DNA from 3 places in the Alteromonas sp. ABE4_545 genome. Region 2 is predicted to be linked to each of the others. Evidence: predicted binding sites of a transcription regulator. Region 2 holds the regulator's gene; each other region holds the start of a gene.
The links. Region 2 encodes sigma-54, which starts transcription at its own class of promoters, with help from an activator protein. Its sites were predicted from a motif close to GTTGGCACGNNNNTNGNNT; they were not measured.
Positions count from the first base shown of each region.

Region 1 (10,375 bases), on a different contig from region 2:
TAGTGAAGTCAGTTGTTAATGCCCACCAAGGCACAATCCGTGTAGATAATATCGATGGGCGAGGCGCGAGATTTACGCTGGCTTTGCCTTGTCTCCCACAATCTGAAAACCTTTCAGATCACAGCGCAATTTAAGGAGTAACTCATGAGCCAAACTCGGATCCTTATCGTAGAAGATGATGCAGGTTTGCGTGAAGCCCTGTTTGATACACTTCAACTGGCGGGTTATCAAGTGATTGTCGCAGATTGCGCGGAACAAGCATTGATAAAACTTACTTCTCAACCGGTTGACTTGGTGGTGAGTGATATTCAAATGGGTGAAATGAACGGCCTGAGTTTGCTTAAAGCGATTAAAGCAAAATATGCCAATTTGCCTGTTTTATTGATGACAGCGTTCGCCACCATCAATGACGCAGTGAGTGCAATGCGTGACGGCGCAACTGACTATTTGTCTAAACCTTTTGCTCCAGAAGTGTTGCTGAATCTAGTTGGGCGCTATGCACCAGCTCAAAAAGTTGAATCTCGCACGCCGATAGTGGCCGACGAATCAAGTCTGCAGATGTTGCAGTTAGCGCGTAAAGTGGCTCGTTCCGAAGCGTCGGTGATGGTTTTAGGCCCGAGTGGCTCTGGAAAGGAAGTCTTGTCGCGCTATATTCATGATCAGTCGTTGCGAGCTGACCAACCCTTTGTAGCTATTAACTGTGCGGCGATCCCTGAAAACATGCTGGAAGCTACTTTGTTTGGTTATGAAAAAGGCGCCTTTACAGGAGCTGTACAAGCGTGTCCGGGTAAGTTTGAACAAGCGCAAGGCGGTACCATTTTACTCGACGAAATCACCGAAATGGACCTCGCATTGCAAGCAAAATTACTGCGTGTTTTACAGGAAAAAGAGGTGGAGCGCCTCGGTGGACGTAAAACCGTGAAGCTGGATGTTCGTGTGATCGCAACCAGCAACCGCGATCTAAAACACGCGGTGACTAACGGAGAATTTAGGGAAGATTTGTATTATCGCTTGAATGTATTTCCGTTGACGTGGCGGCCGTTATCACAACGTCCTGGCGATATTGTCCCTTTGGCTGAACATCTTATTCAGCGCCACTCGAAGCAGCAGGGGCTGTCTGTGAAAAAGCTCAGTGCAGCGGCGCGTAATAAATTAGTTCAACACAGCTGGCCCGGTAACGTAAGAGAACTAGAGAATGTCATCCAGCGAGCGTTAATCTTATGTGAAGGGGACGCGATTGATTCAAGCGATCTGATGATTGAAAGTGCCATTGATGCTATGCCGCACATTCAAGATTTTACCAAGCCCGAAGAAGACAGCAGTAAGCTGGGTAGTGAGCTACGCCAGCAAGAGCATCAAATTATCCTTGATACATTGGAATCTTGTAATGGCAAACGCAAAGATGTAGCGGAAAAGCTAGGGATTAGCCCGCGTACCTTGCGCTATAAACTCGCGCGTATGAGAGACGATGGCATAGACGTACCAGCGTAACCCGACGAGCAAAATACACAGCCTGACTTCTCTCCCGTACAAGCAGGTTTTAACTAAACGGTTTGTTGCCGTTTACATTCCCCTATGCCGTCTGTAAAGGCGGCTTTTTTCTATGTCGCCAGAGCGCGGTCTCTCTATTGCCGCCATAATTTCGTCATTATTTTGGCTAATTGATTGTAAGCTTTTGAATTTAAAGGTTTATAAAAGTTGGCGCGGCCTTTGCTGTAAGATGGGTAAGACATCGTTTTAGTGCCACAAATTCGGCATCGTTAACCGGGGAGCAATTATGGACGTTAAAGCCAACAGTTTGTACCAAGAAATGCAGGCTATGATCGCGCAGTCTCGTCTTGATGTTAATCCGCAGCAAATTCAACCTCAGCAGCAAACCTCCGGTGCGGAGTTTTCAGAGATGCTAGGCAATGCCGTGAATACCGTGAATAGTATGCAGCTAGAATCAAAAGAGTTGCAGCAACGTTTTGAAATGGGCGACAACACCCTGAGTTTAGCCGACGTGATGTTGACGAAAGAAAAAGCAGGAATTGCTTTTGAAGCAACGGTTCAAGTACGCAATAAAGTATTGGAAGCGTACAAAACCATCATGAATATGCCTGTTTAATTGGAGTAGTACGACGTGGCTGAAGCAACCGGAACCAATCTCACAGTGCCAGATAATGGCGCGGGTGATAATGAAGTAGAACAAAAGTCAGGTTTTATGGACGCGATTGGCAATGCCGATATGATGCGTCAAATTATGCTCATTGTTGTCCTCATTATCTGTATTGCGATTGGCATATTCATTCTAATTTGGATGCAAGAGCCGGACTATCGTCCGCTTGCGAAAATGGAAACCGAAGAGCTTATCGAAACCCTCGACTACCTCGATGCCAACCAAATTGAATATGAGTTAAAGGGGAATATCATTCATGTACGGGCTGATGAATACCAAGGTATTAAACTCGGTATGACCCGTGAAGGGCTTTCCCAAGGTGGTGAAGCCGGCACTGATATTATTATGCAAGACATGGGATTTGGGGTGAGTCAGCGCGTTGAAATGGAGCGCTTAAAGCATGCCCGTGAACAGCAAATCTCAGCCACTATTGAAGATATCGACAGCATTAAAAAAGCCCGTGTATTGTTGGCCCTTCCAAAAGACAACGTGTTCGCCAGACGTGAGAAAAAAGCCAGTGCAACAGTGGTACTAACCGCGCGTCGCGGCGCATCGATTAGTAGTGAAGAAGTTGACGCGGTTATCGATATTGTGGCGTCAGCAGTGCAAAGTATGGACCCAGAAGGGGTAACGGTTACAGACAGCAATGGCCGTTTGCTAAACTCTGGCTCTCAAGACTCAATGAGTTCAAGAGCGCGTAAAGAATACGAAATCGAGCGTCAGCGAGAACAAGAATATCTGGAAAAAATTGACGCTATCTTGATCCCTGTTCTTGGTGTTGGCAATTATACTGCCCAAGCCGACGTCACGATGGACTTCACTTCGGTAGAACAGACCCAACGTACTTACAATCCTGATTTACCCGCAGTGCGCAGTGAAATGACTGTTGAAGAAAATTCAGTGGGGAGTTTAGTCGGTGGGGTACCTGGCGCGATATCTAATCAACCCCCTACTGAGTCAGTCATTCCTCAACAAGCGGTAGGCGAAGGTGCGCAGACAAACCCTGTACCAGGCAGAAGTAGCAAAGAATCTACTCGTAACTATGAGCTAGATACCACTTTCAGCCACACTAAGCAGCAAACTGGAGTAATTCGACGTTTAAGCGTTTCAGTTGCCGTTGACTATGTACAGAACGTTGGCGAGGAAGGCGAAGTTTCCAGTGAGCCTAGAACCCAGGAAGCGTTACTGAATATCCGCCGTTTGTTACAGGGTGGCATCGGCTTCGATGTGACACGAGGTGACAGTTTAGAAGTGGTCAGTATGCCGTTTAGTCGCATCGATACAGGCTTAGATGTAGAAGTGCCAATGTGGGAACGCCCAGAGTTTTTACCTATACTTAAACTGGCTGTGGGTGGTTTGTCTATTTTAGCGCTTATCTTGTTTGTAGTGCGCCCAATGCTCCGCAAGCTAATGAATCCTGATGAATCTAAGGGTGGCGACGACTTTGATGCAGATGAAGGGCTCGATCTTGGTGATGAAACCATTACCATGTTGTCGCAAGATTTTGACGAAGGTCAGGTGGGCTTCGCACCAGATGGCTCATTGATGTTGCCTGATTTACACAAAGATGAAGACGTATTAAAAGCTGTTCGTGCATTGGTAGCGAATGAGCCAGAACTATCAGCCCAAGTAGTGAAGGGCTGGTTGATGCAGGACGAGTAGAGGTAGAGAACGATGGCTGAAGAAATGGCGGCGCCAGCCGGCGATGAGTCGTACGACGTTGGTAAGTTAGAAGGGGTTGAAAAAGCTGCCATCTTACTGCTCAGTTTGTCGGAAGAAGATGCTGCACAAATTTTAAAGCATTTAGAACCTAAACAAGTACAAAAACTGGGTTCTGAAATGGCAAAAATCGAAGATATGACACAGGGGAAAATTACCGCTGTGCATAAACACTTCATTGATGAAATACAAAATTACAGCACCATTGGTTTCCAAAGCCAAGACTTTGTTAAACGCGCTCTGACGGCGGCGTTGGGAGAAGACAAAGCCGCCAATTTGATCGACCAAATTATGATGGGGTCTGGCGCGAAAGGGCTTGATTCATTGAAGTGGATGGATTCCAAGCAGGTGGCGAGTATTATTCGCAACGAACACCCGCAGATCCAAACTATCGTTTTGTCATACCTAGAGCCTGAACAGTCCGCCGAGATTTTGTCGCAATTCCCCGAAAAAGTGCGCTTAGATCTACTTATGCGCGTGGCCAACTTAGAAGAAGTTCAACCGGCCGCATTGCAAGAATTGAACGAGATTATGGAGAAACAGTTTGCTGGTCAGGCTGGAACCCAAGCGGCCAAAATGGGTGGCTTGAAATCTGCTGCTGATATTATGAACTACCTAGATACCAACGTAGAAGGGCAGTTGATGGATGCCATCCGCGAGCAGGACGAAGAGATGAGTCAGCAAATTCAAGACTTGATGTTCGTGTTCGACAACTTGGTGGATGTAGACGACCGCGGCATTCAAGCTATTTTACGAGAAGTTCAGCAAGATGCGCTGCTTAAAGCAATTAAAGGCGCTGATGAAGAACTCAAGAACAAGATCACACGTAATATGTCTAAACGCGCGGCAGAAATGTTGGTTGATGACCTTGAAGCTCTTGGTCCTGTGCGGATCAGTGAAGTGGAAACTGCCCAGAAAGAAATCTTGTCTGTGGCTCGTCGATTGGCTGACGCTGGCGAAATTATGCTTGGCGGTGGTGGCGGCGAAGAGTTCTTATAATTGGCTGAGAAGTGATTATGAATAACAAACCCTTTACGGTTGAAGAACTCGAACAAGCGAAGTCTTGGGAAATTCCGGTTGTAGAAAACCCAAAATCTAAAGCAGATTTACGCAAAACGAACTTGCTAAACCGGCGTTCAGACTGGAAGTACGAGCCTCCAGAGGAAGAGCCTGAAATACTTCCTCCTACTGCCGAAGAGATAGAAGCTATCCGACAAGCCGCGTATGAAGAAGGTTTTGAACAAGGTAAGCAAGAAGGCTTTGAAAAAGGCCAAGAAGAAGGGTTGCAACAAGGTCATGAACAAGGTTTGGCGCAAGGGATTGAAGAGGGGCAAACCCAAGGCCTTGAACAGGGGCAAGCGCAAATTGCTGAACTTGCCACCATTTGGCAACAGCTAACCGATACGCTTCATCACCCGCTAGAGAAAGCCGACGGCGAAGTAAAACAGCAGCTTGTGAAGTTGTCTGTGGCTTTGGCGCGTGCAGTTATTCGAAAAGAAACCACCACGTCTCCTGATGTTATTCTTCAAGCGTTAAGCGAGGGTATGAAAGCGTTGCCCATAGAAGAAAAAGATTATCAAATTCATTTGCATCCAGAAGACCTCGCCGTGATCACCTCACATTTTGGCGAAGAAGAAATTCAGCAAAAAGGCTGGCATTTAGTGGAAGCGCCCTCGGCAGAGCGCGGAGGATGTGAAATTATCACTAAAAATAACGCTGTTGATGTATCTATCGAACGGCGAGCTCGTCAAGTACTCGACAAATTTTTGAGTGAGCAAGGGCTTAGCGATGAGTAACCCGCTCGCCGACTATTTTGCTCACCTTGAAAAGCAAGTGCCTCATCCGCCTATCGTCGCTGCGGGAAAACTCGTTCGCGGAATAGGCCTGACACTGGAAGCGGTAGGCTGCCAACTCCCAGTGGGGAGTCAGTGTATGGTGCAAACCGTTGATGGTGAAATTGAAGCAGAAGTTGTGGGGTTCGGCGATAATATTACCTATTTGATGCCCACCGAAGCTGTTAGAGGCATAGTGCCAGGATCTCGGGTGATGCCGTTAAATCGAGAAGGTGGTTTAGCCGTGGGAATGGGCCTGCTTGGGCGTGTGATAGACGGTAACGGACAGCCTCTCGATGGGTTAGGCGCAATTGAAACCGAAACGCGTGTGTCTACCAATAAGCCGCCAATTAACCCTCTTACTCGTCGTCAAATTAGTGAACCCATGGATGTGGGAGTACGCGCAATCAACGCACTGAATACGGTGGGTATTGGTCAGCGTATGGGCCTGTTTGCCGGAAGTGGCGTGGGCAAAAGTGTGCTCCTTGGCATGATGACCCGTGGCAGTGCCGCCGACGTTGTTGTGGTTGGTTTGGTCGGTGAGCGTGGCCGAGAAGTGAAAGAATTCATCCATGACATTCTGACAGAAGAAGAGCGTCAAAAAGCGGTGGTTGTTGCTGCCCCGGCAGATACCTCCCCTTTGATGCGTCTGAAAGGGTGCGAAACGGCAATTACTGTTGCGGAATACTTCCGTGATAAAGGCCTGAAAGTGTTGTTGCTTATCGACTCGCTAACACGTTACGCAATGGCTCAACGTGAAATTGCACTCGCCGTAGGCGAGCCTCCGGCAACGAAAGGGTATCCGCCTTCGGTGTTTGCGCGTTTACCTGCGTTGGTTGAACGGGCTGGAAACGGCAGCGATAATCAAGGTTCCATTACGGCCTTTTACACTGTTCTCACTGAAGGTGATGACTTGCAAGACCCTATCGCCGACGCCGCTCGCGCAATCTTGGATGGGCACGTAGTGTTATCTCGCCAGTTAGCTGACAGCGGGCATTATCCCGCAATCGACATTGAAGCGTCGATTAGCCGTGTTATGCCGATGGTGGTGAGTGATGAACACTTAGCACAAGCTCGAAGAATTCGTCAGGTGTACTCTAATTACAATCAAAACCGCGACTTGATCGCTATTGGCGCTTATACCAAAGGCACCGACCCGCGTATTGATCTTGCTATCAATGCTGAACCTGCAATCAAAGCTATTTTGCAACAAGGTATGAAGCAAGTCATTCCCTATGACGAGTGTTTAGCTGGAATGGCAAAATTGGCCGGTGGATTAGGTAAAGGCTAATGAGCGCACGTCAGCTAAATCAATCATTGAAACAACTCAATACAGTGTCTCGTTGGGAAGCAGACAAAACCCAGCGAGCAGCGAATGCGTATCAAATTGCTCAGCAATACGTGGATGAACAGCGCTTAAAGTTGCAAAGCTTGGAGCAGTACCGGTTAGACTATATGCGCCAAGTGCAGCAAAACGGTAAGCAGGGGTTAGAGGCCAGAAATTATAACCAGCACTTGGCTTTCGTGAGTAAACTCGACAAAGCCTGTGAACAACAAACCGCTATCTTATCAAAAGCCACATTAGCCGCTGATCAACGTAAGCGACAATGGCTACAGCAACAGCAGAAAGAAAAAGCGGTGACGACGTTAATTGACAAAAAGCACGCGCAACTGGGTGTGATCCACGCCCGTCAGGAACAAAACTTGATGGATGAATTTGCTACTCAAAAGTTTCTTAGGCAAGCAGCGCTAAAAGTTCGATAGTGCGGGTCTTACAGCCTCTTGCAATCAAAAAATATAAGCTGTCTGGCGACAATGTCGCCAAGGGCGATGGTTTTGCAAATTTTTATCTTCATAGGGGGGGTGTGTGATACTCACGCCTAGGAAATATACAACCCTGATTGTTGGTTATTTATTTTCACTATCTGCTTTCTACCAAGCTTTCTCCCACCTTGAGTACCTTCATTTTCTCAATAAACGCCATTGCTTCTGCCTCGCCTTCTTGAGGCGCCCAAGAGGCGAAATCTTTGTCATCGGTGATCTCGTAAGGGCCTTGTTTTACTTCTACAAAAACGACCGGGCCGTAACAAACGGTGCAATGCCATGTGTTTGGCGGTATTTCTATACCTTTGCATTCACCATCGGCATCTAGTTTCACGCGTTCAAGAAGTTGGCCTTCGGGCGTTAAAATTAAAATATCTAATTGCCCCTTGAGCACCATGAAAAATTCGAATTTGATCGGGTTGCTATGTCGATGGGGGCGTACGTAGGAATCGGGCATCATGGCAATGAATAAACGCTGCACGGGGTCGCTGTAATTGTTGTGCAGGTTTTTGTTCGTTCTGCGGCGAGGGCTAGCAGCCGCGGTTTGTATTAGGGCGTCAAAAAAATCATCATCAAATTTTTCCATCGATTAGCGCTCTGCCTTGGCATTGTTTTAACGTATCAATACCTCAAGAATACTGATCTCACGTGAATCAATCCAGTTGTTGTTGGTTGTGTATTCCGTTTTGGAACGGGATTTGCTCTGTAATCCTCGATAGCTCAATTTTTATGGTAAACGCCCGAGGTTTTACCAGAAAGCGGAAACAGGACACAAGATTATGATGCAACAGCTTGCCACGCCACGTGCAGATATTGCCGCATCGCCTACATCACGTTCTTCAAATGAAGAAACTCAAGAAAGCGCTAGAAATGGCTTGGATTTTGATGCCATGCTCCGAATGCAACAAGCTGATACGGATCGCATGAGGCAAAAAGCAGAAAGCAATGTTAGTGACGAAAAAACGTTGCCCTCTGCGCAGCCGAAGGCAGACAAGGCGTTGGGTGAAGTTGTCGCTGAAAAGCAGGAAGCAGGCACAGAAACAAACCCGCAATTAACACAAGAAAATGAAATGCACGATGAGGTTATTGAGGAAGATGTCAATAACGAGGTGCTATCAGCAACTGAAGAAACCACAGACTCAGAGATTGATTGGCTGGCACTGGTTGATGCGGTGAGAGAATTAGAGCACAAGCAAACCGAGCTTGATAACGCTGAACACAATACCCTTGAAACAGAACAAGAGGCTGAGTTGAATACCGAAGAAAGCGAGCTTGTTGCCGACAGTATTTCGGGGGAAGGCGCCGAGGTTGACAATATCAATGCTGGCGATGCAGCGGAGTTATTGAGTGCTGATACGGAATATTCTGACGAAGTCTTGTTGTCTTTGAGGCAAACGCTACAAGCGCAGGGCTTATGGCAAGGGGATACACAAACGCCATTAACCGATGACGAAAAAGCCCTGTTGACAGAAGTGATGACAAAATTGGATGCGATTTCTGACAAATTGTCGGCAATGGCTGACCTCGATGTAGAGGCTGATGAATTGTCAGTCGAAGAGGCGGGGTCACTAACCAGCAGCGATGATGAAGAGTTACTTGCACTGGCAGCGAGTATGCTGGAAGCGATGAAGTTACTCTCTGCACCTCAAGATGCGCGTACAGTTGAAGGCTCAAATAATTCTGCGGCACAAGATGTGTTTGATAATGTTTCAAAATCGGATGAGCAGCATTTGGCAGACGCAGAAACCTTACTCGCTTTGATTGATGCTGAGTTAAAAGGCGAAGGCCAGGTAAAACGATTTGCTGCCAATGACACCATTCAGCCTATGCCTCGACCTGCTCCTACCACGATAGGGGGAGAGTCTGCGACTAAAGCAACCACTGCAGAGCAAAATGAAAACGCTGATGTTAACTCCATCGACCTACTGAAATTAATGGCGAATGACTCTGCCACCGCAGAAGTGATGACTAAAAGCGTGACAGAAATTGCCACCTCAGTTGTGCCAATGACAGACGCACAGCAAAGCGCGGTCAAGCAGTCGTTGCAAGCGGGGTTAAGCGAAATAAAAGAACAATTGGCTAAAGGTCATGAGCCAGCGATTAATCTAGAGGATTTGGTGGCCAAAGCATACGTTGACGCTGGGGTTAATGTTACTTCAGAGCAAAGCTTGCAGTTAGACCAGCAGTTGGCACAGTTAACCCAGTCTCTGTCAATGGCTCGGACGGTTGCTCAACATGTCACAAATACCGATGGTAACTTTGCACAAGTGTTGGCGGCTGAGCAGCGTCACACCGACAATGCTCAAGTTGCTCAGGACGTAACAAAAGCCCGTCAACAATTCGACAGTCAGGACAAGCCAGTCAATATAATGCAGCCTGAAGGTCAGCAACAGCTAAATGAAAAAATTCGCTGGATGATGAACAGCCGAAATACCATGGCTGAAATTCGACTCGACCCGCCAGAAATGGGCAGCATGCAAATAAGAGTGAATGTATCCGGTGATGCGGCAAGTGTGAATTTTGTTGTGCAATCTCAGCAGGCACGCGACGCGATTGCTGATGCTGTACCACGGTTACGTGACATGTTAGCGGAGCAAGGTATCGAGCTTGGCGAATCTTTTGTTAGTCAACAAGGTGAGCAGGGAAATAACGCCAACGGAGACGGTGAGTTTGCTCAAGGTCGAGGACGAGGAGGCCAAAGCAATGATGATTTTGACGAGGCTGGCACGGTAATTGAACAACCAATAACGCGTCGACACCTTGGCGCAATCGACGACTACGCCTAAACTTCCATTTTTAGGTATGAGAAGATTGCCATTTGTTTGTGAACACTCATAATACG
Region 1 covers NZ_JBSWYY010000004.1:130,372-140,746, reverse strand. The annotation lists gene ACXAH6_RS05795 (sensor histidine kinase) at 1-134, shown strand, start outside; gene ACXAH6_RS05790 (sigma-54-dependent transcriptional regulator) at 145-1,491, shown strand; gene fliE (flagellar hook-basal body complex protein FliE) at 1,778-2,107, shown strand; gene fliF (flagellar basal-body MS-ring/collar protein FliF) at 2,123-3,820, shown strand; gene fliG (flagellar motor switch protein FliG) at 3,833-4,876, shown strand; gene fliH (flagellar assembly protein FliH) at 4,891-5,673, shown strand; gene fliI (flagellar protein export ATPase FliI) at 5,666-7,000, shown strand; gene fliJ (flagellar export protein FliJ) at 7,000-7,473, shown strand; gene ACXAH6_RS05755 (WbuC family cupin fold metalloprotein) at 7,631-8,119, opposite strand; gene ACXAH6_RS05750 (flagellar hook-length control protein FliK) at 8,313-10,319, shown strand.
Region 1: ACXAH6_RS05750 (flagellar hook-length control protein FliK) is a predicted target of sigma-54. The motif match lies at 8,219-8,237, and genes of this name have one in related genera.

Region 2 (10,375 bases):
CGTATTTGCCAGCGCTAACGAGATCCGCTATGAAGTGGCCAACCGCATATTGACTATGGCTGGCGACGCCAAACTGGATCGCGACACCATTAAAATGACCAGTAATAATATTGTTTTCGACTTAATTAAAGAGCAAGTTCGCGCCGCAGACAGTGAAGGGGTTGAAACCGTACTAAGCCCAGAGTCATTTAACCAGTTGAAAGAAAAGGAACCGGAGCAGTAATGGCAACATTAACCGCGACCCATCTCGCCAAATCTTATAAATCTCGCCAAGTTGTGCGCGATGTAAGTTTGGAAGTATCAACCGGACAAATTGTTGGCTTGCTCGGCCCCAACGGTGCGGGTAAAACCACCACCTTTTATATGATTGTCGGTCTTGTTCCTTTAGACAAAGGGAACATTACCATCGACCAGCATTCACTCACGCATCAACCGATGCATGAGCGCGCTCGACAAGGTATTGGCTATTTACCTCAGGAAGCGTCTATATTTCGTAAACTCACCGTGTATGAAAACATCATGGCGATTTTACAAACACGCAAAGCGCTGACAAAAGCCCAGCGTGAAAGCGAAGCTGATTCACTACTTGATGAATTTAACATCAACCATATACGTAATAGTACAGGGATGAGTTTATCAGGGGGCGAACGCCGCCGAGTAGAAATAGCACGGGCACTTGCCGCCGATCCCAAATTTATTTTGTTGGACGAACCATTTGCTGGTGTTGATCCTATATCGGTTAATGATATAAAGAAGATAATCCAACACTTGCGTGATCGAGACATCGGAATTTTGATTACCGATCATAACGTTAGAGAGACGCTGGATGTATGCGAAAAAGCTTACATCGTGAGCCACGGAGAGTTAATTGCACAGGGTACTGCCGAAGACGTTTTGAGTAATCAAAAAGTGAAGGATGTATACCTAGGTGAGCAATTCAGGCTATAGTTAGGGTATCAAAGGAATATTTGTCTAACCAGCTACTACAGGTTAAAGCGTATTAAGATAAGAAGTAGATGAAGCCATCTTTACAACTCAAATTCAGCCAACAGTTAACGATGACGCCGCAGCTCCAGCAGGCGATCAAGCTGTTGCAGCTTTCCACTCTAGACCTCCAGCAGGAAATTCAGGAAGCGCTGGACGCTAACCCATTACTTGAAGTTGAAGAGGGTAGCGATTTCGACAACCTAGAGAAAAGTAACTTAGACAAGCTTACTGAGGGTGAGTCGACGACGGTGTCTTCTTCAGACAGTATTGAAAGTGGTGATGCGCTAGAAAAAAACGAACTGCCCGACGAACTGCCTATCGACAGTACATGGGATGAATACTATTCGGCCTCATCAGCGCCCGCATCGTCGTCTTCAAGCAGTGACGATGAACACGTTTATCAAGGCGAAACAACAGACGATATTCAAGCGCACTTATTGTGGCAAATGCGTCTCACGCCATTCAGCGACCTCGACCGCGCTATTGCCATTGCCATCATTGATTCCATTGACGAATCTGGTTATCTCACTTCGCCTATCGAAGATATTCTCAACAGCATAAATGAAGACGAAGACCTAGAAGAGCCTGTCGAGCTTGATGAAGTGGAATGCGTGCTTAAACGCATTCAGATGTTTGACCCAATCGGTTCTGGCTCGCGCTCACCTCAAGAGTGCTTGATGGTGCAATTGAAGCAATTCTCGCCCGACACGCCTTGGCTTGCCGAAGCCAAAATGCTGATTCAAGAGTACACTGACTTACTTGGCAGCAAAGATTATCGAACCTTAATGCGTAAAACGCGTCTGAAAGAAGACGAGTTACGCGAAGCTATGCGACTGCTCCAGAGCTTAAACCCTCGCCCGGGCAGTGCGTTAGTGACAAAAGAACCCGAATACGTGATTCCTGACGTATCGGTAGCGAAAAAGAACGGCCGTTGGAGTGTTGAATTAAACCCCGACAGCCTGCCAAAACTGAATGTGAATCAGCAATACGCAGCCATGAGTCGAAACTCGAAAAGCAGCAGTGATTCCCAATTCATTCGTTCTCATATGCAAGAAGCCAAATGGTTTATAAAAAGTTTGGAGTCGCGCAACGAGACATTGTTAAAAGTAGCGAACTGTATCGTACAACAACAGTTAGGTTTCTTTGAACATGGGCCAGAAATGATGAAGCCTATGGTACTGAACGACGTAGCTGAAATGGTGGACATGCACGAATCTACGATATCGCGTGTTACCACGCAGAAGTACATGCACACACCTAGAGGTATTTTTGAACTGAAATACTTCTTCTCTAGCCATGTTGCCACTGAATCGGGTGGTGAATGCTCTTCAACGGCTATTCGTGCATTGATCAAAAAATTGGTGGCGGCTGAAAAGCCAGCTAAACCGCTCAGCGACAGCAAGATTGCTCAATTGTTGGCCGACCAAGGCATTAAAGTAGCCCGGCGGACAATAGCAAAATACCGGGAATCGTTATCGATTCCACCGTCTAACCAACGCAAGAGCTTAATTTAATTAAGCTGCAAACCAAAAGGAAGACGACTATGCAAATAAACCTTACTGGTCATCATATTGAGATCACAGATTCTTTGCGTACTTATGTCGATACCAAGTTCAGCAAACTTGAGCGTCATTTTGATCATATTTCTAACGTGCACGTGATATTAAATGTTGAGAAACTCAACCAAAAAGCCGAAGCCACGATGCATTTGAGTGGAGCAGAAGTATTTGCTTCATCTGAAAACACCGATATGTATGCTGCGATCGATAGCATGGTCGATAAACTCGACCGTCAAGTGATCAAGCATAAAGAAAAGCTTAAAAAACACTAATTAAGACAGCATGGATATTAAAGCCATTGTTAGCCTGAACCGCACCGAGTGTGCGGTTCAGTGCAATAGTAAAAAAAGAATTCTCGAAATCATTAGCGATATCGCCGAAAAAACGACCCCAAATGTCGACAAAGTAGACGTACTCACGGCCTTATTAGCACGTGAAAAAATGGGTAGTACAGGTATTGGTAATGGTATTGCGCTCCCTCATGGTCGGCTTCCTGGCTTGGACAGAGTCATTGCCATTATTGTCACCAGCGAACCTCCCATCCAGTTCGATGCTATCGATAATAAACCCGTCGATATCTTTTTTAGTTTACTGGTTCCTGAAGAACAAACCGAAGGCCACTTACAAACCTTGGCCACAATTGCCGGTAAACTGAGCGATAAAGACACCGTAAAAGCCATTAGAAACGCCACTAACGGCGATGATATTCTTACCGCACTAGGCGAATAGTAGCGTAAAGCGATTTAGGGAGAAGCGCATTGAAACTCATCATTATTAGTGGCCGCTCAGGTTCAGGAAAATCGGTCGCATTACGCGCCCTCGAAGACTTAGGCTACTATTGCGTCGACAATATTCCCGTTAATCTTTTGCCCACCCTCACACACACAGTGGTTGACGAATACGACCAAGTGGCCGTGAGTATAGACGTTCGCAATCTGCCTAAAGACCCGAACGAACTGGTAGAAATACTCGATTACCTGCCAGCGTCTTGGTCAATGACAATCGTGTATATCGACGCCAGTGATGACATTCTGGTGAAGCGCTTCAGCGAAACTCGCCGTTTGCACCCTTTAGCCAAGCTCAATAAGTCGCTGTCAGAGGCCATACAAGCAGAAAAAGCCTTGTTAGCGCCGATAGCCGAGCGCGCAGATTTGTATTTAGACACAGATAAACTGTCAATTCATCAACTCGCCGAACTCATTCGTGAGCGTATTTTAGGAAAGAAAAGCTCTCGCTTAGTGTTGGTATTTGAATCCTTTGGTTTCAAACATGGCATTCCCAAAGACGCAGACTATGTTTTCGATGCGCGATTTCTACCCAACCCTCATTGGGAGCCCGACCTAAAACACCTTACTGGTCTGGATGCTCCTGTTGAGGTATTTCTTGGGTCGCAACCCATAGTGACAAAGTTTATTTGGCAAATTCAGAATTTATTAACCACGTGGTTACCGCATTTAGAACGCAATAACCGCAGTTATGTCACTATCGCTATTGGGTGCACAGGAGGCCAGCACCGCTCGGTTTTTGTTGCCCAAAGCCTAGCGAAAAACTTCAGCGACATACATCCAGATGTTCAAATTCGCCACCGAGAGTTGAATCAATAATGCGTATTGAAAAAACCGTCACTATCGTCAACAAGCTAGGATTACATGCACGAGCAGCGACTCAACTGGTGCAATTGGCCAACCAATTCGATGCTCAAATTATGCTTCACAAAGGCGATAAACAAGCCAACGCCAATAGTGTATTAGGGTTAATGATGATGGAGAGCCATCAAGGCGAGCAAATACTCTTAGTCAGTGAAGGCCCCGATGCTGAAGCTGCGCTCGACGCTGTGGAAGCGCTCATTGCCGGTCGGTTTAATGAGGCTGAGTAAAACACTCAGCCCCACCCTATTTACTCCAATTTAATGTAATTGCCTGAACACGAGCTATTAACCGCCAGACCGTCTTCTTGAGCACTCAGGTTAATCCCCAAGCGACAACGTTCGACCACTTCTACCCAGCGTTCATTCAAGTCACTATCGAGAATAATCAACAGAGAACGTTGAGAGGTTGCTCGCAGTTTAGCAAGTAGCACCAAATACGGCACATCTTCGCTAACAGTCATCGGCATCACTTGCACCGATGTTAAATAGGAATACTCACACAGATTCTCGAATTGATACTTTACCTCATTGTTCTGACTCAAGCGCAATACACAAGATTCAGAATCCGCGACTGACCAGTCCTTACCTTGCCAACTAAAATATTGTGGAGTGTCGTCGCTATCTAACCGTGACCATTGATAGAGGTTTTCTGTATCACCGTCCATCATGCGTATTGGGTACGCTTCAACATTATTGCGTACTAATACACGTGGCTCCTGAGCCGCTTCAATATCAGCGTAAGAGTTCACACCTAGTAAGGTCGCGATACCACTTGCACTGAAAATAGCGGCAATAGTCATGGTAATGAACACACCTTTTGGTACTTGCCAGTCCCATTTTTTTACGCGCATAAACTTACACACCACAAAGCTCACTATGGCGGTAACCGCGCCCCAAAACACGGCGACAAAGGGAAGTAGGAAATCGCCGATGGCATGCGTTGAACTGGGGCGCCCCAACTGCGCCACAAGGTTTTGCTGAGTATGAAGGCTAAAGTAAATAAAGCTGGCCACGATCAAACTGAGAGACACGGGCAAATGTTTTAATAACGATGTTGATTTCACGACATTCTCCTTGAGTTGATTCAAGCCCTGCGCTTGATAACAGGGCTATCAGTCTTATTCCTTAGTAGGTTTTGATGTATTCACGCCCTGTCTCCTAACTCGCTTTTTCGAACAAAGGTGTAATTAGGGTGGAATCGATGGTGACGACTTCTTGGGTCAGTTGGTACTCATGTAAATATTCGGCAATCGTGGTGAACGTGGCGGTTTTCACTTTGCCAGGATGGTCATTCAAACTCACACCACTGGAAAACATACTGCCAAGAGAAAGTTTAAACCGGCTCATATGAACAGGTTGAGCGTCAAAGTACGCTTTTGTATTTTGTTTTAACCTCGCTTGATCGGTTGTGTCGTAAATTGCCGAATTGATCAAGTCTAACGTGTATTCTGTGCAATTTTGGCGTTCAGACGTGTAAGGGCTAGCAATCACAGAATAATAAGGTACGTGAAGGGTACGGGCTTTTTCACTAGCAAGTAACGCGACCAGTTTGTGCTGAAGTTCAGGGGTAGGAATAATCACACCTGCTTTCAGTGCTTTCGCTCCCCAGAAAAAATCTACCGGATAATCCGTAACTAAGTCGCTTATCCCCGGATCTTGAGCGCGTTGATACAAATTGTGGATCGCATAGCCGTATTCCGTCTCACCGCTATCAGTTTCAATCGCCGAATACACAGCGATAGCAGTGTGGGTATATTGAATCCCCTTTGGTAAATCTTCGGTTGGGCGCCCTTGTCGCGCAATAATAAAAGCATATGCGCCTTGCTCTGCGGCATAACGTTCCACACGTTTAGCAAAGTTCACAATTTCTTCCGGCTTGAAAACCGCTTCCTGTGGTGCCTGACTACCTGCTTGGGCGAAAGACGCCCAAGCTAAACAACCGATAAATAGTAACTTTTTCATTGTTATATCCCTCAACAGTGCCGCAATAACGTTAGTCGTTCACCGTGGTTTGATTAATGATGACCTGATTCGGCGAGGGGTCGCAGGTAATCACTTTATCTGTGATTGGCAGTGGTTTTGGCTTTTCAGAAGCCTGGTGTAAATCCTTCATCGCTTCATGGCTGACATGAGCAACAGATACCGCCGTGCCTCCTACTATTAACACCGGTACGGCAACGGCCGCACTTGCTACAGAAGCCGTGACTTTTGAGGCTTCAATACTGGCTAATACGCTGTGTTTACTTGCTTGTCCAGAATGATCCACAGAGTCATCTGCGTACAAAGGCTGACAAAAAGCGGCGGTGATCAATACAGTTGAAATTAACTTTTTCATTGCTAGTTCCTTTTAATGAAGACGCTATCAACTTAGAAAAAGGATTAATATTTGTAAACTTCGATGAAAAATGTAGTATAAATCACCACCAAAGGTATTAAATATTTATACTTATGAGCCAAATTAAGCACATTACTGCGGTACTCAAACAGTCACTTAGGGAACAACAACTCACCTATAAAGACGTTGCGATTGCACTCGATTTAAGCGAAGCGAGTATCAAGCGCTGTTTCTCTCATCACAATTTTTCCTTGGAACGATTAGAGGAGATTTGTGGGCTGATGAAAATGGAATTGACCGACCTATTCGCCAAAGCGCAAAAGCAAGGACAGCGCATTTCACAGCTCACTGCCGAGCAGGAAGTTGAACTACTACAAGATCCTAGGTTACTACTGGCTGCTGTTTGTGTTCGCGACGGCTGGAAGTTTGACGAACTGATTTCTCACTACCAAATCGAGCAACACGAAGGAATACGGTTGATGGCTAAGTTAGACAAACTGCGTTTAATAGAACTATTGCCCGGTAATGACTATCGCTTGTTGATTGCACAGGACTTTCGCTGGATCCCCGGTGGCCCGTTAGAGCGGTTTATGGAAAAAGAGGTAATGGTGAAGTTTATGGACCCAAAGAAAAACGAGCCTTGGACATTTCGGTTTTACTTACGAGGGCGATATTCAGACTCTTCCGTTGCCATTATTCAGCGCCGTCTTAATCAACTCACTAAAGAAGCGGCTCAGCTCAGTGAAGAAGACAACTTATTACCTATCGATGAACGTAAACACATGGGCTTGCTCATGGCTATGCGCCCATGGGAGCCATCCCTGTTTGAAAATATGCGCCGGAACAGCTCCGAGTAGTCGATAAAGCCGGGCTAATAAAACTGGTGGATCTGTTTATTTTCACCTAACTCATGTAACCTATACGTCTGTTTTGTCAGTCTTTCATAGGTGTCATGTGGCAGAAGCGCTTGAATCAAAACACACTCAAGGTCAGCTCCACGAAATCAATCGGGCACTATCAGAAGGGCGATTCGTCTCGGTTCGTAAATTCCTACACGAAATTCCCCCTAGTGATGTAGCCTTGATCTTAGAATCGAGCCCAACCAAAACTCGTGAAGAGTTGTGGGATTTACTCGATGACGATTTTCATGGCGATGTATTAGAAGAACTATCCGAAGAGGTACGTAACGGCATCATCACTAAAATGGTTCCGTCGAGCGTTGTTGACGCGCTCGAAGACATGGATACCGATGATTTAGCCGAAACGCTAAGCAGTCTGCCAGACCAAGTATTGCAAGATATTTTGCAATCAATGGATGCCCAAGACCGCGTGCGCGCAGAACAAGCCTTGTCTTACGGTGAAGAAACCGCAGGTTTCATTATGAACACCGACACCATTACTTTACGTCCAGATGTGACGGTAGATGTGGTGTTGCGTTACATTCGCCTGAAAGGAGAATTACCGGAGAATACCGATACCTTTTACGTTGTTAATCGCACTGACAATTTAGTCGGTTTAGTGCCTGTCACCCGACTGCTCACGGCGCCAGCAGAAGCCAATGTATCTGATGTGATGGACGAAGAAGCCGAGGCGATTTCGGTTAATATGCCAGACGACGAAGTCGCAAGCTTATTTGAACGCTACAATTGGTTATCTGCCCCAGTAGTTGATGAAAAACACCGCCTCGTCGGGCGTATTACCATTGATGACGTGGTTGATATTATCCGTGAAGATGCCGAACACTCGATGATGAGTATGGCGGGTTTGGACGACGAAGAAGACACCTTTGCACCAGTATTGCAAAGTACCAAACGTCGTTCGGTATGGCTGGGCGTGAACTTAGTCACGGCCTTACTTGCGGCCATGGTCAGCGATTTATTTGAGGCGACGTTAAGTCAGTTAGCGGTACTGGCTATTTTGAATACCATTGTACCCAGTATGGGTGGCGTAGCAGGAAACCAAACCCTAACACTCGTAATCCGTGGTATGGCACTTGGGCATGTTAACCCTAGTAACGCCCGTTGGTTGATCAGCAAAGAATTGTCGATAGGGTTTCTCAACGGTTTGATCTGGGCTGTGCTCATCGCCTCTGTGATTGCGCTATGGAAAGGCGACGCCATGCTAGGCGTGATCATTGCCTTTGCTATGATGATGAACATGATTGCAGCTGCACTTTCGGGCGCAACTTTGCCGATTATCATGAAAAAGCTGAAAATTGACCCAGCGTTAGCAGGTAGCGTTATTCTAACCACCATCACAGATGTAGTAGGCATATTCGCCTTTTTAGGTACGGCAACCTTGTTCTTGGTTTAATTGCGCACAGACCTAGCACTCTCTGTGTTGGGTGAGTTGATTTATTTAGTGACATTAAAAAAGCCCTCGTGAATCACTTCAGAGGGCTTTTTATTATTTGATCACCTTAAGGTTAGGTTTACCTTTAGGCGGTGGTGGCGGTGGCGACTGAGGCTGCTCTGGTGGCAACTCATTATCGTCTACCGCAGATAACAACTCTTCATCATCAGTCAATGACTCTTCAGGCGCAAAAACAGTTCCCGCGCCATTCTCTCTCGCGTAAATCGCTTGTACAGCCTGACAAGGCATACTCAAACGACGTGGCTGCCCACTGAAACGCGCTTGAAAGGCCAAACCATCGAGATCAAGATGAAAGTTCACGCACGCAGCAGGAGAAATGTTCAAAACGATTTGACCGTCTTTCACAAATTCCTGCGGTACCTCTACCATTGGGTAGTTCGCATCAACGACAATATATGGCGTTAAATCGTTATCTACAATCCAGTCGAAAAACGCTTTCAGCAAATAAGGCTGGTTTGACGTCATTGGACTCATAGTGGGTTGTGGATCTCACGTTCTTGGTCAGTCAAAGACGCTTTGAATGAGCTACGTGAGAAAATACGATTCATGTATGCGTTCAATTCTTTGCTGCCAGCACCAGTTAATTGGATACCGAGTGCCGGTAAACGCCACAATAGCGGTGCTAGGTAGCAATCTACTAAGCTGAACTCTTCACTCATAAAGTAAGGCATTTCAGCGAATAATGGAGCTAGGCTAAGCAGTGCTTCACGCAATTCATTACGCGCAACTTCAACATCACCTTCACCACGGAAGATCTTCGCAGCAAGGCTGTACCAGTCGTTCTCGATACGGTGCATCATCAAGCGGCTTTGGCCACGAGATACAGGGTATACAGGCATCAACGGAGGGTGCGGGAAGCGCTCGTCAAGATACTCCATAATGATATGGGACTTGTACAGCACCAACTCGCGATCCACTAGAGTAGGAACGGTACCGTAGGGGTTTAAGTCAAGCAGATCTTCTGGCAAGTTGCTTGGGTCAGTGTAGCTAATTTCTACGCCAACACCTTTCTCTGCCAGTACAATACGTACCTGATGACTATAAATATCAATCGTGTCTGAGAACAACGTCATTATTGAACGTTTATTCGCGGCTACGGCCATTCAATCGCCTCCGTTAAGGAACAAGTGGTAAAAACAGAATGGTCTATTTTACCAGAAATAAAATAAAAAAGGGGGCGGATTGCCCCCTTTTTGGATTATACAGCATTTTTCTGCGATTAGTGTAAATCGCGCCAAAAATCTTTCTTCAACAAATACACAAAAATAAACAACACTACAATAAATACCAGCACCCATTTTCCGATGCGTTCAGACTCTAAACGCGCGGGTTCACCTGTGTATTCTAAGAAGTTAACCAGGTCAAGAATGGCCTTGTCATATTCTGCTGTGGACATGGTGCCATCGCCGTCGTTGGTTAGCCCTACATACTGCTTCACCATTTCACCGTCGATCAGCTTTTCTTCGTAGGTTT
Region 2 covers NZ_JBSWYY010000006.1:53,187-63,561, reverse strand. The annotation lists gene lptA (lipopolysaccharide transport periplasmic protein LptA) at 1-223, shown strand, start outside; gene lptB (LPS export ABC transporter ATP-binding protein) at 223-948, shown strand; gene ACXAH6_RS07890 (RNA polymerase factor sigma-54) at 1,017-2,501, shown strand; gene hpf (ribosome hibernation promoting factor) at 2,531-2,818, shown strand; gene ptsN (PTS IIA-like nitrogen regulatory protein PtsN) at 2,829-3,275, shown strand; gene rapZ (RNase adapter RapZ) at 3,305-4,150, shown strand; gene ACXAH6_RS07870 (HPr family phosphocarrier protein) at 4,150-4,422, shown strand; gene ACXAH6_RS07865 (hypothetical protein) at 4,443-5,258, opposite strand; gene ACXAH6_RS07860 (DUF2145 domain-containing protein) at 5,353-6,156, opposite strand; gene ACXAH6_RS07855 (hypothetical protein) at 6,188-6,529, opposite strand; gene ACXAH6_RS07850 (helix-turn-helix domain-containing protein) at 6,643-7,386, shown strand; gene mgtE (magnesium transporter) at 7,484-8,842, shown strand; gene ACXAH6_RS07840 (ClpXP protease specificity-enhancing factor) at 8,936-9,376, opposite strand; gene sspA (stringent starvation protein SspA) at 9,373-10,005, opposite strand; gene ACXAH6_RS07830 (cytochrome c1) at 10,122-10,375, opposite strand, start outside.

Region 3 (10,375 bases), on a different contig from region 2:
GCCGACGAGTTGATTTCGCCAAAAGTACCGGTCGTTGCCTCACCCGCTAGTGCTTCGCCTGACAAAATACTCTCTTTCCAGCGAGTATTGCTTTCCTGAGTCAAACCTTGTTCATTAGAGAATCGCGCCAATGCCACACGAACGATAGGCTCAGATGTACCGTTAGAAAAGGTCGCTCTTACCAAACCGTCTGCACCAATTTCAATTCCCGTTAATCGACCTACAGGCAAACCATCTTGCTCCAAGGAAGTCACTTCGAAGTCAGCTGCATATTGCGTTGGCTCTGTTGTTGCCGCTTCAGTGGTATTTAAATTGAAGTCAATCGCGATCTGCTGAGTCGAATCAGAGCCGTTTGTCAAAATACCCGCACCCAATTCTTCGGTAGTCAATTTCGAGTCGGTCTGTGCAGCGCCATCTGGAGATTCGATACCAACGAAATCACCCGATGCATCAAAAATCAGTTTTGACGCGGTAACATCGTTCCCTGTATTTGCACCCGCGGTATAAATACCCGTGTCGCCTGGAGTGGTAGGGTTACCAGTGGAATCCGTTTGATCAACCAATTGGTCGTCCACGGCAGTCATCACGTACCATTCGTTATCTACTGCATCATCTTTAACAAAGTAATACGTCATGATATGGCTATCGCCCAACGAGTCATAAATGGTGACCGACGTTGCTGCGTTATAGGTTGACGCGTCATCAGGGTCGAAGTCAGCCACATCCAGAGCAGTATCATTCGCAGGTAAGTTCATGCGAAGGTCAACTTCGGACGTAGCTTGAGGCTCACCCGAAGAGTCAGGAATTCGCACTGGTTCAGTGGTACTTAACGCTACCGATGAACTCGTACCATCAGGGTTTACCGGGAAGCCCATTAGGTGAGCACCTGTACTGTCGACAACATAGTTGTCAGAGTCCAGTTTAAATTGGCCGGAACGCGTATAAGAAAAATCACGAGAGCTCAATTCAGGTACCGTAGCAAAGAAGCCGTTACCAGTAATCGCTAAATCAAGCGCTGTGTTAGTAAACTGCAAGCTACCTTGAGTAAACTGCTGAGCAACGGTTTGTGTTAATACCCCGTCACCTACTTTTGTCGCCCCACCGGCTAACAAAGATGCAGCATATACATCACCAAATTCTGCCCGAGACTCTTTAAAGCCTACGGTATTGACGTTTGCAATGTTGTTAGCGGTAACGTCGAGATCTTTTTGTGCGGCGGATACACCACTGAGCGCAATATTAAAAGACATATTAAATTCTCCTGTTATCCACCAATTTGAATGACATCGGTGAGATTAATGTTGGCATCACCATCTAGGTTCAAAATAATGCCATCTGAACTATTACTATTTGCCAAACTTACACTACCCACATGGCGGTAAATGGCAGTCGGAACGGCAACCCCTTCGCCGTTTGCTTGGGCAGAGGCAGAAATCACATAGTCTCCAGCCGGCATAGGATTGCCGCTACTGTCGTTTCCGTCCCAACTAAATTCGATATTGCCAGCGCCTTGTGTGCCAGCATCAATCACTTTAACAACCGCTCCCGTACCATCACTGATGGTAATTTGCATATTTTCGACGGTTTGGTCATTGACGATCACGCCCTTCACGCCATCGCCTTCGGCGGCCATATGACCAACGTTGCTTTCAACCAGTACGTCTCGGCCAATTAAACTCGAGGCTTGCAGAGCTTGATTAGACGTCATTGAGCTAGCAAAGCTTTCAAATTGGGCATTCAGATCTGAAATCCCTTCAGCCATACTGAACTGAGTCATCTGCGCGACCATTTGGTCGTTGTCTACCGGCTTAGTGGGGTCTTGGTTTGATAACTGTTCAGTTAGCAAAGAGAAAAAATCTTCCTGCGATAATTTCTGCTCAGACCCATCTGCGACGGCAACGGTCTCTTCTTGCCAGTACAAGTCGTTATTGAGTCCGGTATTGGTATTGATGGTACTCACGATAAAATCCTCAACTTGTTATACTTGCTTACTGGCCTTGACCAAGGGTCAATACACGTCGGAAAATCCGTTTAGTTGTGTCGGCCACCTGAACATTAGTCTCGTAAGCTTTTGAAGCCGACATCATATCTGCCATTTCTTCGACGATATTCACGTTAGGCTTGTAGATATAGCCGTTTTCATCGGCCATCGGGTTATTCGGGGCATATTCAATTTGCAGTGGGGCCTGGCTTTCAACAATACCTTTAACTTGCACGCCCACGGCGCCAGATTGTTGACTAGCAGCATCTTGCAGCGCAGTGGAGAACACTGCATGACGAGCACGGTAGGTTTCGCCGTAACTACTGCTCACACTGTTCGCGTTTGCAATGTTACTCGCGGTAGTATTCAAGCGAACACTTTCCGCTTCCATACCCGTACTAGAAATTGCCATGACATTAAATAAACTCATGCGCCCTGACCTCCGCTAATTGCTTTTTTCATGCCTTTAATTTTGCCATTTAAAAACTCAACACCAGCTTGATAACGCATGCCATTTTCAAGGAAGGCATTTCGCTCTGCTTGTACTTCAACCGTGTTACCGTCACCAGTATCTGGTTGGGTTGGCATACGAAACCCTATATCAGCACTGCTTTTTATACCGCCGCCAATGTGTTTTTCATTCGTTCGAGTGAGGTTTGCGCCTTCAGTAACGCGTGCTTTTTGCATCGCTTTCTGAAAGTCTATGGCTCGCGCCTTATATCCAGGTGTGTTGGCGTTAGCTAAATTGCCAGAAATCACTTCCATGGTTTGAGTGCGGATCTGCAATGCTTTGTGGTGAAAACCCGTCAGCTTGTCGAGATTAATAGCCATATTGAAACTCCTCGTTTGATAACCGAAGAATGCAATACTGATGCCATTTGTTTTAACAGGGTGGGAATATTTGAAATGTAGCGGCAATCATGCCGCTACTTCTTTTGATAATAAAGGCCTGGGCTACATTTAACCATATTGAATAAATCAGCGGCACTACTCACTGATTCTGATGCACCAAGGAACAAAATGCCGTCAGGCTGCAATTGCCCGGCAATTTGTTGCAGGATCTTCTGCTTGATCTCAGGCGCGAAGTAAATGAGAACATTGCGACAGAACACAATGTCGAAGCGGCCTAGGCTGGCGTAGCTATGCAGAAGGTTTAGACTGCGAAAAGACACCATACTTTTCACCTCAGGCTTGAGTATTTTAAGCCCGTTGCTGTGAGGCGTGAAGTATTTATCCTGACGTTCTTTTGACAGTCCACGAGAAAGTGAAATTTCATCGTAGACGCCTTCTGCGCACTTCGACAACATGTTACTGGATAAATCGGTGGCGATTATCTCAGCGCCAAACCGCAATGCTGACGGGTTAGCTCGCTGATATTCAAGCACACTCATTGCTATGGAGTAAGGCTCTTGACCAGAAGAGCAAGCGGCACTCCATATCCTTACCTTTTGCCGTGCGGTGGCAAACTTTGGTAATAAGTCTTTAACCAATAGCTCAAACGGATAACCATCGCGAAACCACAGGGTTTCGTTTGTTGTCATCGCGTCGATAACTTGTTGCAATAATTGCCTGTTACCACCAGAAATTGCGGAGTGAATAAGCGCATCTATGCCATCAAAATCATATTGATACAATAATGCGCCGAGTCGGCTACGCACCAAATACTGTTTGTTGTCGCCCAGTACTATTCCACATTGTTGTTCCAGATATTGACCAAACTTTCGATAGGCATCTGGAGACACTTCTTTGTTTTTCAACGACTATCACTCCGTTGCTATTCAGTCGGCTTTAGCCATTTTTGTACAGCGGTTGCCAGTTCGTCTGGGTGGAACTTGGCAATAAAGTCATCAGCACCTACCTTCTTAACCATCGCTTGGTTAAACACACCACTCAAAGAGGTATGCAGAACAACATGAAGTTTTTGTAACTCAGGGGTATTCTTAATCTCTGCCGTTAACGTGTAGCCGTCCATTTCAGGCATCTCGATATCAGAGACCAATACACCGACTTTATCCGTGACATCGCCAGTCTCTTCGGCTATTTGCTTCAGGCGGTTCAACGCCTCAAGACCGTTTTTAGCCATTTCAATTTCAAGACCTATCGTAGTTAATGCTTTCTTAACCTGATTACGTGCCACGGCAGAATCGTCAGCGATAAAGATAATTTTACCTTCACTGCCTTCCGTACTCAGAGTAGAGGCAACTTCGTCACTTACATCGGTATTCAATGGTGAAATTTCGTTGAGGATTTTCTCTACATCCAGAATTTCAACTAACTCATTTTCAACTTCGGTAACAGCGGTAAGGTAGCTAGCACGCCCGGTTCCCTGAGGGGGAGGCATGATGGTATCCCAGTTGGTGTTGATAATGCGCTCTACAGCGCCAACCAAAAAGCCTTGTACCGAGCGATTGTACTCGGCTATAACAATGAACGCCGTCGACAGGTCTTCAATACGGCGACCGCCGGTGGCCATGCTCAAGTCAATAACGGATATGGTTTGGCCGCGAATATGAGCCACACCTCTTACTAACGGGTTCAATCTCGGCATTGCGGTCAGTGGCGGGCACTGTAACACTTCCCGAACTTTAAACACGTTGATCCCGAAACGTTGACGGCCATTAAGCCTAAAAAGCAACAACTCAAGTCGGTTTTGGCCAACAAGTTGGGTTCGCTGGTTAACCGAATCAAGAATTCCAGACATATTTCACCTCTATTCAATATTCCGGGCATGAACATTGCGTTACCAATACTATTCAACTGAACTGTCAATAATCCGACAGTCTGGCGGCGCGAAAAAAGCCTGCCCAATCAAGATACTTTTAATCATAGTCAAAATGATAACAAGTGAACATGAAAAAATTTAATCTCTTAAAAAGAAATACTATGAAAGCGTTTTATTGGCTTGTCGTTTTTAACATGATTCACAGTGTCAGTTTCGCTCAAGCTGATGCTTCGGATCCCCGTGAGCCTATCTATCAAGGCGTCCATGACTATCTTCAACAGGAAGTACAAGGCGTTCATGACGATGTAAATATTGTAGTCGATGTTAATCAGATTGATAGTCGAATTGTTATTCCCGAATGTACGGGTGGATATAGCTTCCACAGTGCACCGGAATCTCTGGCTTCGTCGTATTTAACCGTGCGAGTAAGTTGTAATAGTAACGATTGGTTTTTGTTTGCGTCTGCTAAAGTCACAAAAACACAAACTATCGTAGTGACCAGCTCGACAATTAGTCCCGATACGGTTTTGAGCGCCCAAAACCTGTCGCTGGCAGAAGTTGACGTTAACCGCTTACGCCACACTCCGTACACTACCATTGAGTCGTTAGTCGGCGCGAGATTAAAATATCGCGTTCGGCCTGGCCAGCCCGTACAAGCAAATATGTTGTGCTTTGTTTGTAAAGGCGACAGAATCACAATTAGCGCTGTGGCTGGGACTATGCGTGTGAAAACTTCCGGCATAGCAGAACAAGACGGTGTCATTGGCGATACCATTAAGGTGACCAATACTAACTCTCAAAAAGGCATTATTGCGCAAGTAGCAAGTACAGAGGAAGTTATCGTAAATTTATGATAAACTTAGTGTTACGCTTTGGGGGTTAACACAACACCCTTGGCTGTCGTGATAGCAGATAAAAAATGTGCAATTACGACTAAAGTTATGCGCAGATTTGCCGATATAATGATCGAGGTAAATTAAAGGTAGTGGAATCCAATCATGGCAATTAATAATGTGAATAACGGTGTGCCAAAACCACCGTTAGATAACACAAAGCTGAATAACCAGCAGAACCAAAATCAAACTGTGAATCAACAGGGTGATGCGGCGAAGCAAGCAGCAGCTACGGCGAGCGTTCCTCGCAGTGACTCTGTGTCATTAACTCAGTCTGCGCAGCAACTTAATCAAGTACAAAAGAAAAGTGCTGATGCTCCTGTTAATCAAGAAAAAGTCGATAAACTTAAAAAAGCCATTCAGTCTGGCGAATATAAGGTCGACGCTCAGTCTCTAGCGAAGAAAATTGCTCGTCTGGAGTCTGAAATTTTTGGAGCGAAGTCCGGCGCTTAACCTAAGGTAAGGCGCAGATAATGGCAATTATGCAAGTATTGACTAAGGATATTTCAGATCAAATAGCACTTCTAGAGAAGTTAAAGGTTCAGCTCGAACAAGAGTTGCACCTTATTAGCTCTCGCGACGCTGAAGCGTTAATGAAGTTACTCGATGAAAAGAAAGACACCCTTAGCGAGATTGAGCGACTCGACGATGTAATTGCTCGAAGTTATAAAAAGGCGACTGAGGGCGGCGAAGCACTACCTCAAGAGACTCAGGATAAAATTGAATTGGCAAAAGTGTTATTGGAGCAATGCCAATTCAGAACTGAGATTAATCAAAAAGCCGTTGAACAGGGCCAATTGAAACTTCAGCACCTTCGCAACCTTTTGGTTGAGTTGAGAGCAAAAGAATCGCTCACTTATGATAAGTCAGGTAAAACGCGAGGCGGGTTACTTGGCAAAGGTATCAGCGCTTAATAACGCGTGGCAGAATAATAAAAACGGCGTCATTGAAGTGACGCCGTTTTTTCAATTGAGATACCGTTAATAGTACTGCACGTTCTTCACTCGCTTAGGGCGAGTACTGGTCAAGTAAATATCGTAAACCTTTTGCATATCCAGTTCTAGCTCAGTAGCGTATGTGTCCTCGCCAACAGGATAAGACTTTATCACTCTAGCACCGCGGATCACCCCTTCTACTGACGATTGCAACTGCGCGTTGTCCATCACCAGATTAGCCAACGACTGGTTACCATTAAGTCGCTGCCCATAAACTTGCTCTGCGAGTTCTCGATACGCGTCCAACTTTGACGCTCGCATAGCCATTAATGTTTTGGCTGTATCATTGTCACCTTTTTGTGCTTCAATCGGGGCGTAGCCGACTGCACGGAGTACAGGGTAAGTTTCTGGCTCAACGGTTTCCCATTCAACGTGTTTATCAAACAAGCTCGTACACCCCGACAGAAATAACACTGTCAAGACTACGACACCCATTGCCATGCGTTGGCGAATATTCATCATTTAAGGCTAACCTCTTACCCGTTAATAGTGCTCTATTTGAATCTAGTATGGCACACAAGCGCGACCTATATAGGTATCTATTTAACTAACGGTGCGTTTTGGCATATACCCGTCATCAAATATACTTAGAACCATCTTTTTTGTATTGGCATAGTACCGTCAGCAAGAAACGCGCCAGCAACACACCACCCTTACGCTTCTTTTACACTTGCATGTATTTGTGGAACAAAAAATGCAGTTCCCACACCATGCTCAACGATATTGTCAGACTGCTGACACTCAGTGAATTCATCAACATTAGGTAGAGATTGTAATGGTGTGGTTTAAGGCTAGTTCACAAGTTGCTAAACGCTCAAAGTTGTTGTCTAGCACTGTTGTAAAAACGGTGTGCTGTTGCCTTTCCCTTATGATCAGTTGGCAGAGTCATGCCGCCTGGTTTGAAACTCAAGGGCAAGCTGAAATCCGCAACGGCAATAAGATGCAAGCCAAGCAACAAGCCACCGAAGCAGCCATTAAGCAAGCCCTCATTTTCGCCGGTGCCTCCATACGCAGTGTGCAGTCTTTAACAAATGGCTTGTTAGATAAAGACGGCTTGGAAATTACGAGTTCAGGTGAGGTAAACCAGCTAGAGCTAATTGCAGAACGGTGGCATGACGACTACGTTACCGTAAGTATTCGCGCCGATATTTTTCCGAAAACCCAGCAGTGTTCTCAAGCGGGTAACCTGCGTACCCTCGCTACCACTTACTTCCCTATCGAACACTTTGTACAAGCCAAAGAAGGCAGTTTAGAGGCTATAGGTGAAGCTAGTGTTCAGCACTTACGCCAATTATTTCAGCAACACGCGCAATACAGCGCGATTAGTGCCATCGCCCCTTATGCTGCGCAATGGCAAAGTTACACGGTGCAAAATCAGGCGCCGGCGCTTGCGACTCAATATCAAACTCAATACGTACTAACGGGTATTATCAATGACTTAAGTATTCATCGCCCAGAAAGTGCCTCATTGGCGTTTTGGAAAGACGACATGCCCATGCGTACGTTTAGTTTAAGCATTAGCCTTATTGATGGCGCAAATGGCGCTCGGGTATTTGATAAAACTTACGATATTGAAGCGCCTTGGGATTACGACCGCTTTGTTAAGCTGGACCCATTTAGCCGACAATTTTGGCGAACTGATTACGGACAAGCCGTCAGTAAAGAACTGGCTACGCTCGTGGATGAAGTAGACAACACGCTCGCCTGTCAGCCCGTGACGGGCCGTGTACTTGCGGTCAGCAATAACCAGCTAAATGTGTCTTTAGGGCGTATGCATGGAATTTCTCCTGGAGATACGCTGTCACTCTACCAAGTAGAAGAATTCTTCGATAACTTAGACCGAAAACACATGCAATACCGATTGTTTCCAGTGAAAGTTAAAGTTGTTGAGGCATTTGTAGATAACGCCACCGTTGAAAGTGTCGACGGCAGTTACTTGGCGAATATTCAAGCAAATGATTTTGTTGCTAAGCGATAGGGCTTTTCCTTTCCGATGAAGTACTTATAATGGATTCTTCGTCCCTATAGTTTAATGGATAAAACAAGGCCCTCCTAAGGCTTAGATCTAGGTTCGACTCCTGGTGGGGACGCCAGATACAAAAAGGGACGATTAGCCCCTTCCGTTATCAGACAATGCTTTAATCCGCTGCTTCTGCTTCTTCAGCTTCATTCACGGCCTTCTGTTCTACCGCATTAAACTCTTTGAGTAGAGTTTGGTGTTGTTCTCGACTGATTGGATAGATAGTTTTGATATTGCATCTAAAATCAGCGTATTGAGGCGAGAATAAATAATCGGTACCCGCTGATAACTGATTCGACCTGAATTGACGGATACCCACTAAAAAAGAGTAATCCAGAGAGTCGCAACGAGATTGGAGCTGCACGAGATATTGCCGCATTGGGCTTGAGCGAATCACAACATAATAATCAGAAAGTACCGACCAGCTGTCTAATCGAAATGCGTTGACTGACCTTTTACTTTCTAGTTCATTAGTTTCGATAAAGTCACCAATAACCGCAGCCCGAGCTTGTTCAGTCGGCCCTTTTGACGCACACCCACTGAGTAACACAACGCAGGCTAGACACCCCAATAATAATTTCATATAAAATCCCTCTAAATGAATAAGCCAATGAAAACTAATTCATCTTATCTGAACTGAGGCTGAATAAACAATTTAAAAGAGATGAAAATCAGAAGAGTAAGAAAATAATGCGCGTAGAGTACAAATGAAAAACCCGCCAAGAGTGGCGGGTTTTCGTTTTAGTTTGCGAAGGCAAATAATGCGGGAGTACTGTGATAATCAAACGCCATCGTAATACTCAGCACGGTAATATTCAGAATCGAAAATCCAAACACTTGTCGCGCCCAGCCTGTTACATCAATGTCTTTGCGGTAACCTTTTAATGCCATCATTAGCCACCAAAAGCTGGTTGTACAGGCCACTGCCATAAAAGCCAGGCCGGTGTAACCGCCAAGAGGTAACAATAATGTCACCAACGCATAAACGCCGATGTACAGTACGATATGACGTTTCGCTTTCTCAATACCCTCTGCAACAGGAAGAACAGGAATATTCGCTGCGGCGTAATCGTCGTAGCGGAAAATCGCGATAGCATAAGAGTGCGGCATCTGCCACAAACTAAACATCACAAGTAAAATTGCTGCGGCACCATCAAAATGGCCGGTCACAGCGCAGTAACCCACAACAGGGGGAACCGCACCCGATAAACTGCCCACTAAGGTTCCATATACTGAGTTACGCTTCATATACAGGCTGTAAACGCCTACATAAACCACGTAGCCCAATGCAGCAAAGCTCACCGCTACGGCATTAGTGTACGTCGCTAGCAATGCAAAGCCTACTACGCCGAGTAAGATGCCGTGAGCAAGTGCAGCTTTTAGCGACATTTCACCAGTTACCGTGACACGATTTCGCGTCCGTTGCATTCTGGCGTCAATATCCCTATCGATGCAGTTATTCACAGCACAGCCTGATGCCACAACCAAGGACAACCCCACGATTGTTGCGGCCATAAGAAACCAATCTATCTCACCACGAGAGGCCATTAAAAAGCCACCCGCAACAGAAATAAGGTTTCCCATAATAATGCCGGGCTTGGTGACTTGTAAGTAGCGACGAAACACCACGTCTATTACTCCTAAATTTGCCTAAAACAATGTACTAGCTTGCGCTAGTACATCATCATTGCGTTGGATTCGTAAATAATCCATACCGATAGACCTACCACCAGTACGATAATGACCGCACTGAAGATAAATGAA
Region 3 covers NZ_JBSWYY010000004.1:193,555-203,929, forward strand. The annotation lists gene flgE (flagellar hook protein FlgE) at 1-1,250, opposite strand, end outside; gene ACXAH6_RS06040 (flagellar hook assembly protein FlgD) at 1,265-1,960, opposite strand; gene flgC (flagellar basal body rod protein FlgC) at 1,989-2,411, opposite strand; gene flgB (flagellar basal body rod protein FlgB) at 2,408-2,812, opposite strand; gene ACXAH6_RS06055 (CheR family methyltransferase) at 2,908-3,738, opposite strand; gene ACXAH6_RS06060 (chemotaxis protein CheV) at 3,756-4,682, opposite strand; gene flgA (flagellar basal body P-ring formation chaperone FlgA) at 4,865-5,557, shown strand; gene flgM (flagellar biosynthesis anti-sigma factor FlgM) at 5,702-6,049, shown strand; gene flgN (flagellar export chaperone FlgN) at 6,079-6,510, shown strand; gene ACXAH6_RS06080 (LPP20 family lipoprotein) at 6,577-7,050, opposite strand; gene ACXAH6_RS06085 (flagellar assembly protein T N-terminal domain-containing protein) at 7,460-8,569, shown strand; tRNA gene ACXAH6_RS06090 (tRNA-Arg) at 8,610-8,684, shown strand; gene ACXAH6_RS06095 (DUF6491 family protein) at 8,730-9,194, opposite strand; gene cyoE (heme o synthase) at 9,353-10,237, opposite strand; gene cyoD (cytochrome o ubiquinol oxidase subunit IV) at 10,285-10,375, opposite strand, start outside.
Region 3: ACXAH6_RS06080 (LPP20 family lipoprotein) is a predicted target of sigma-54. The motif match lies at 7,214-7,232, and genes of this name have one in related genera.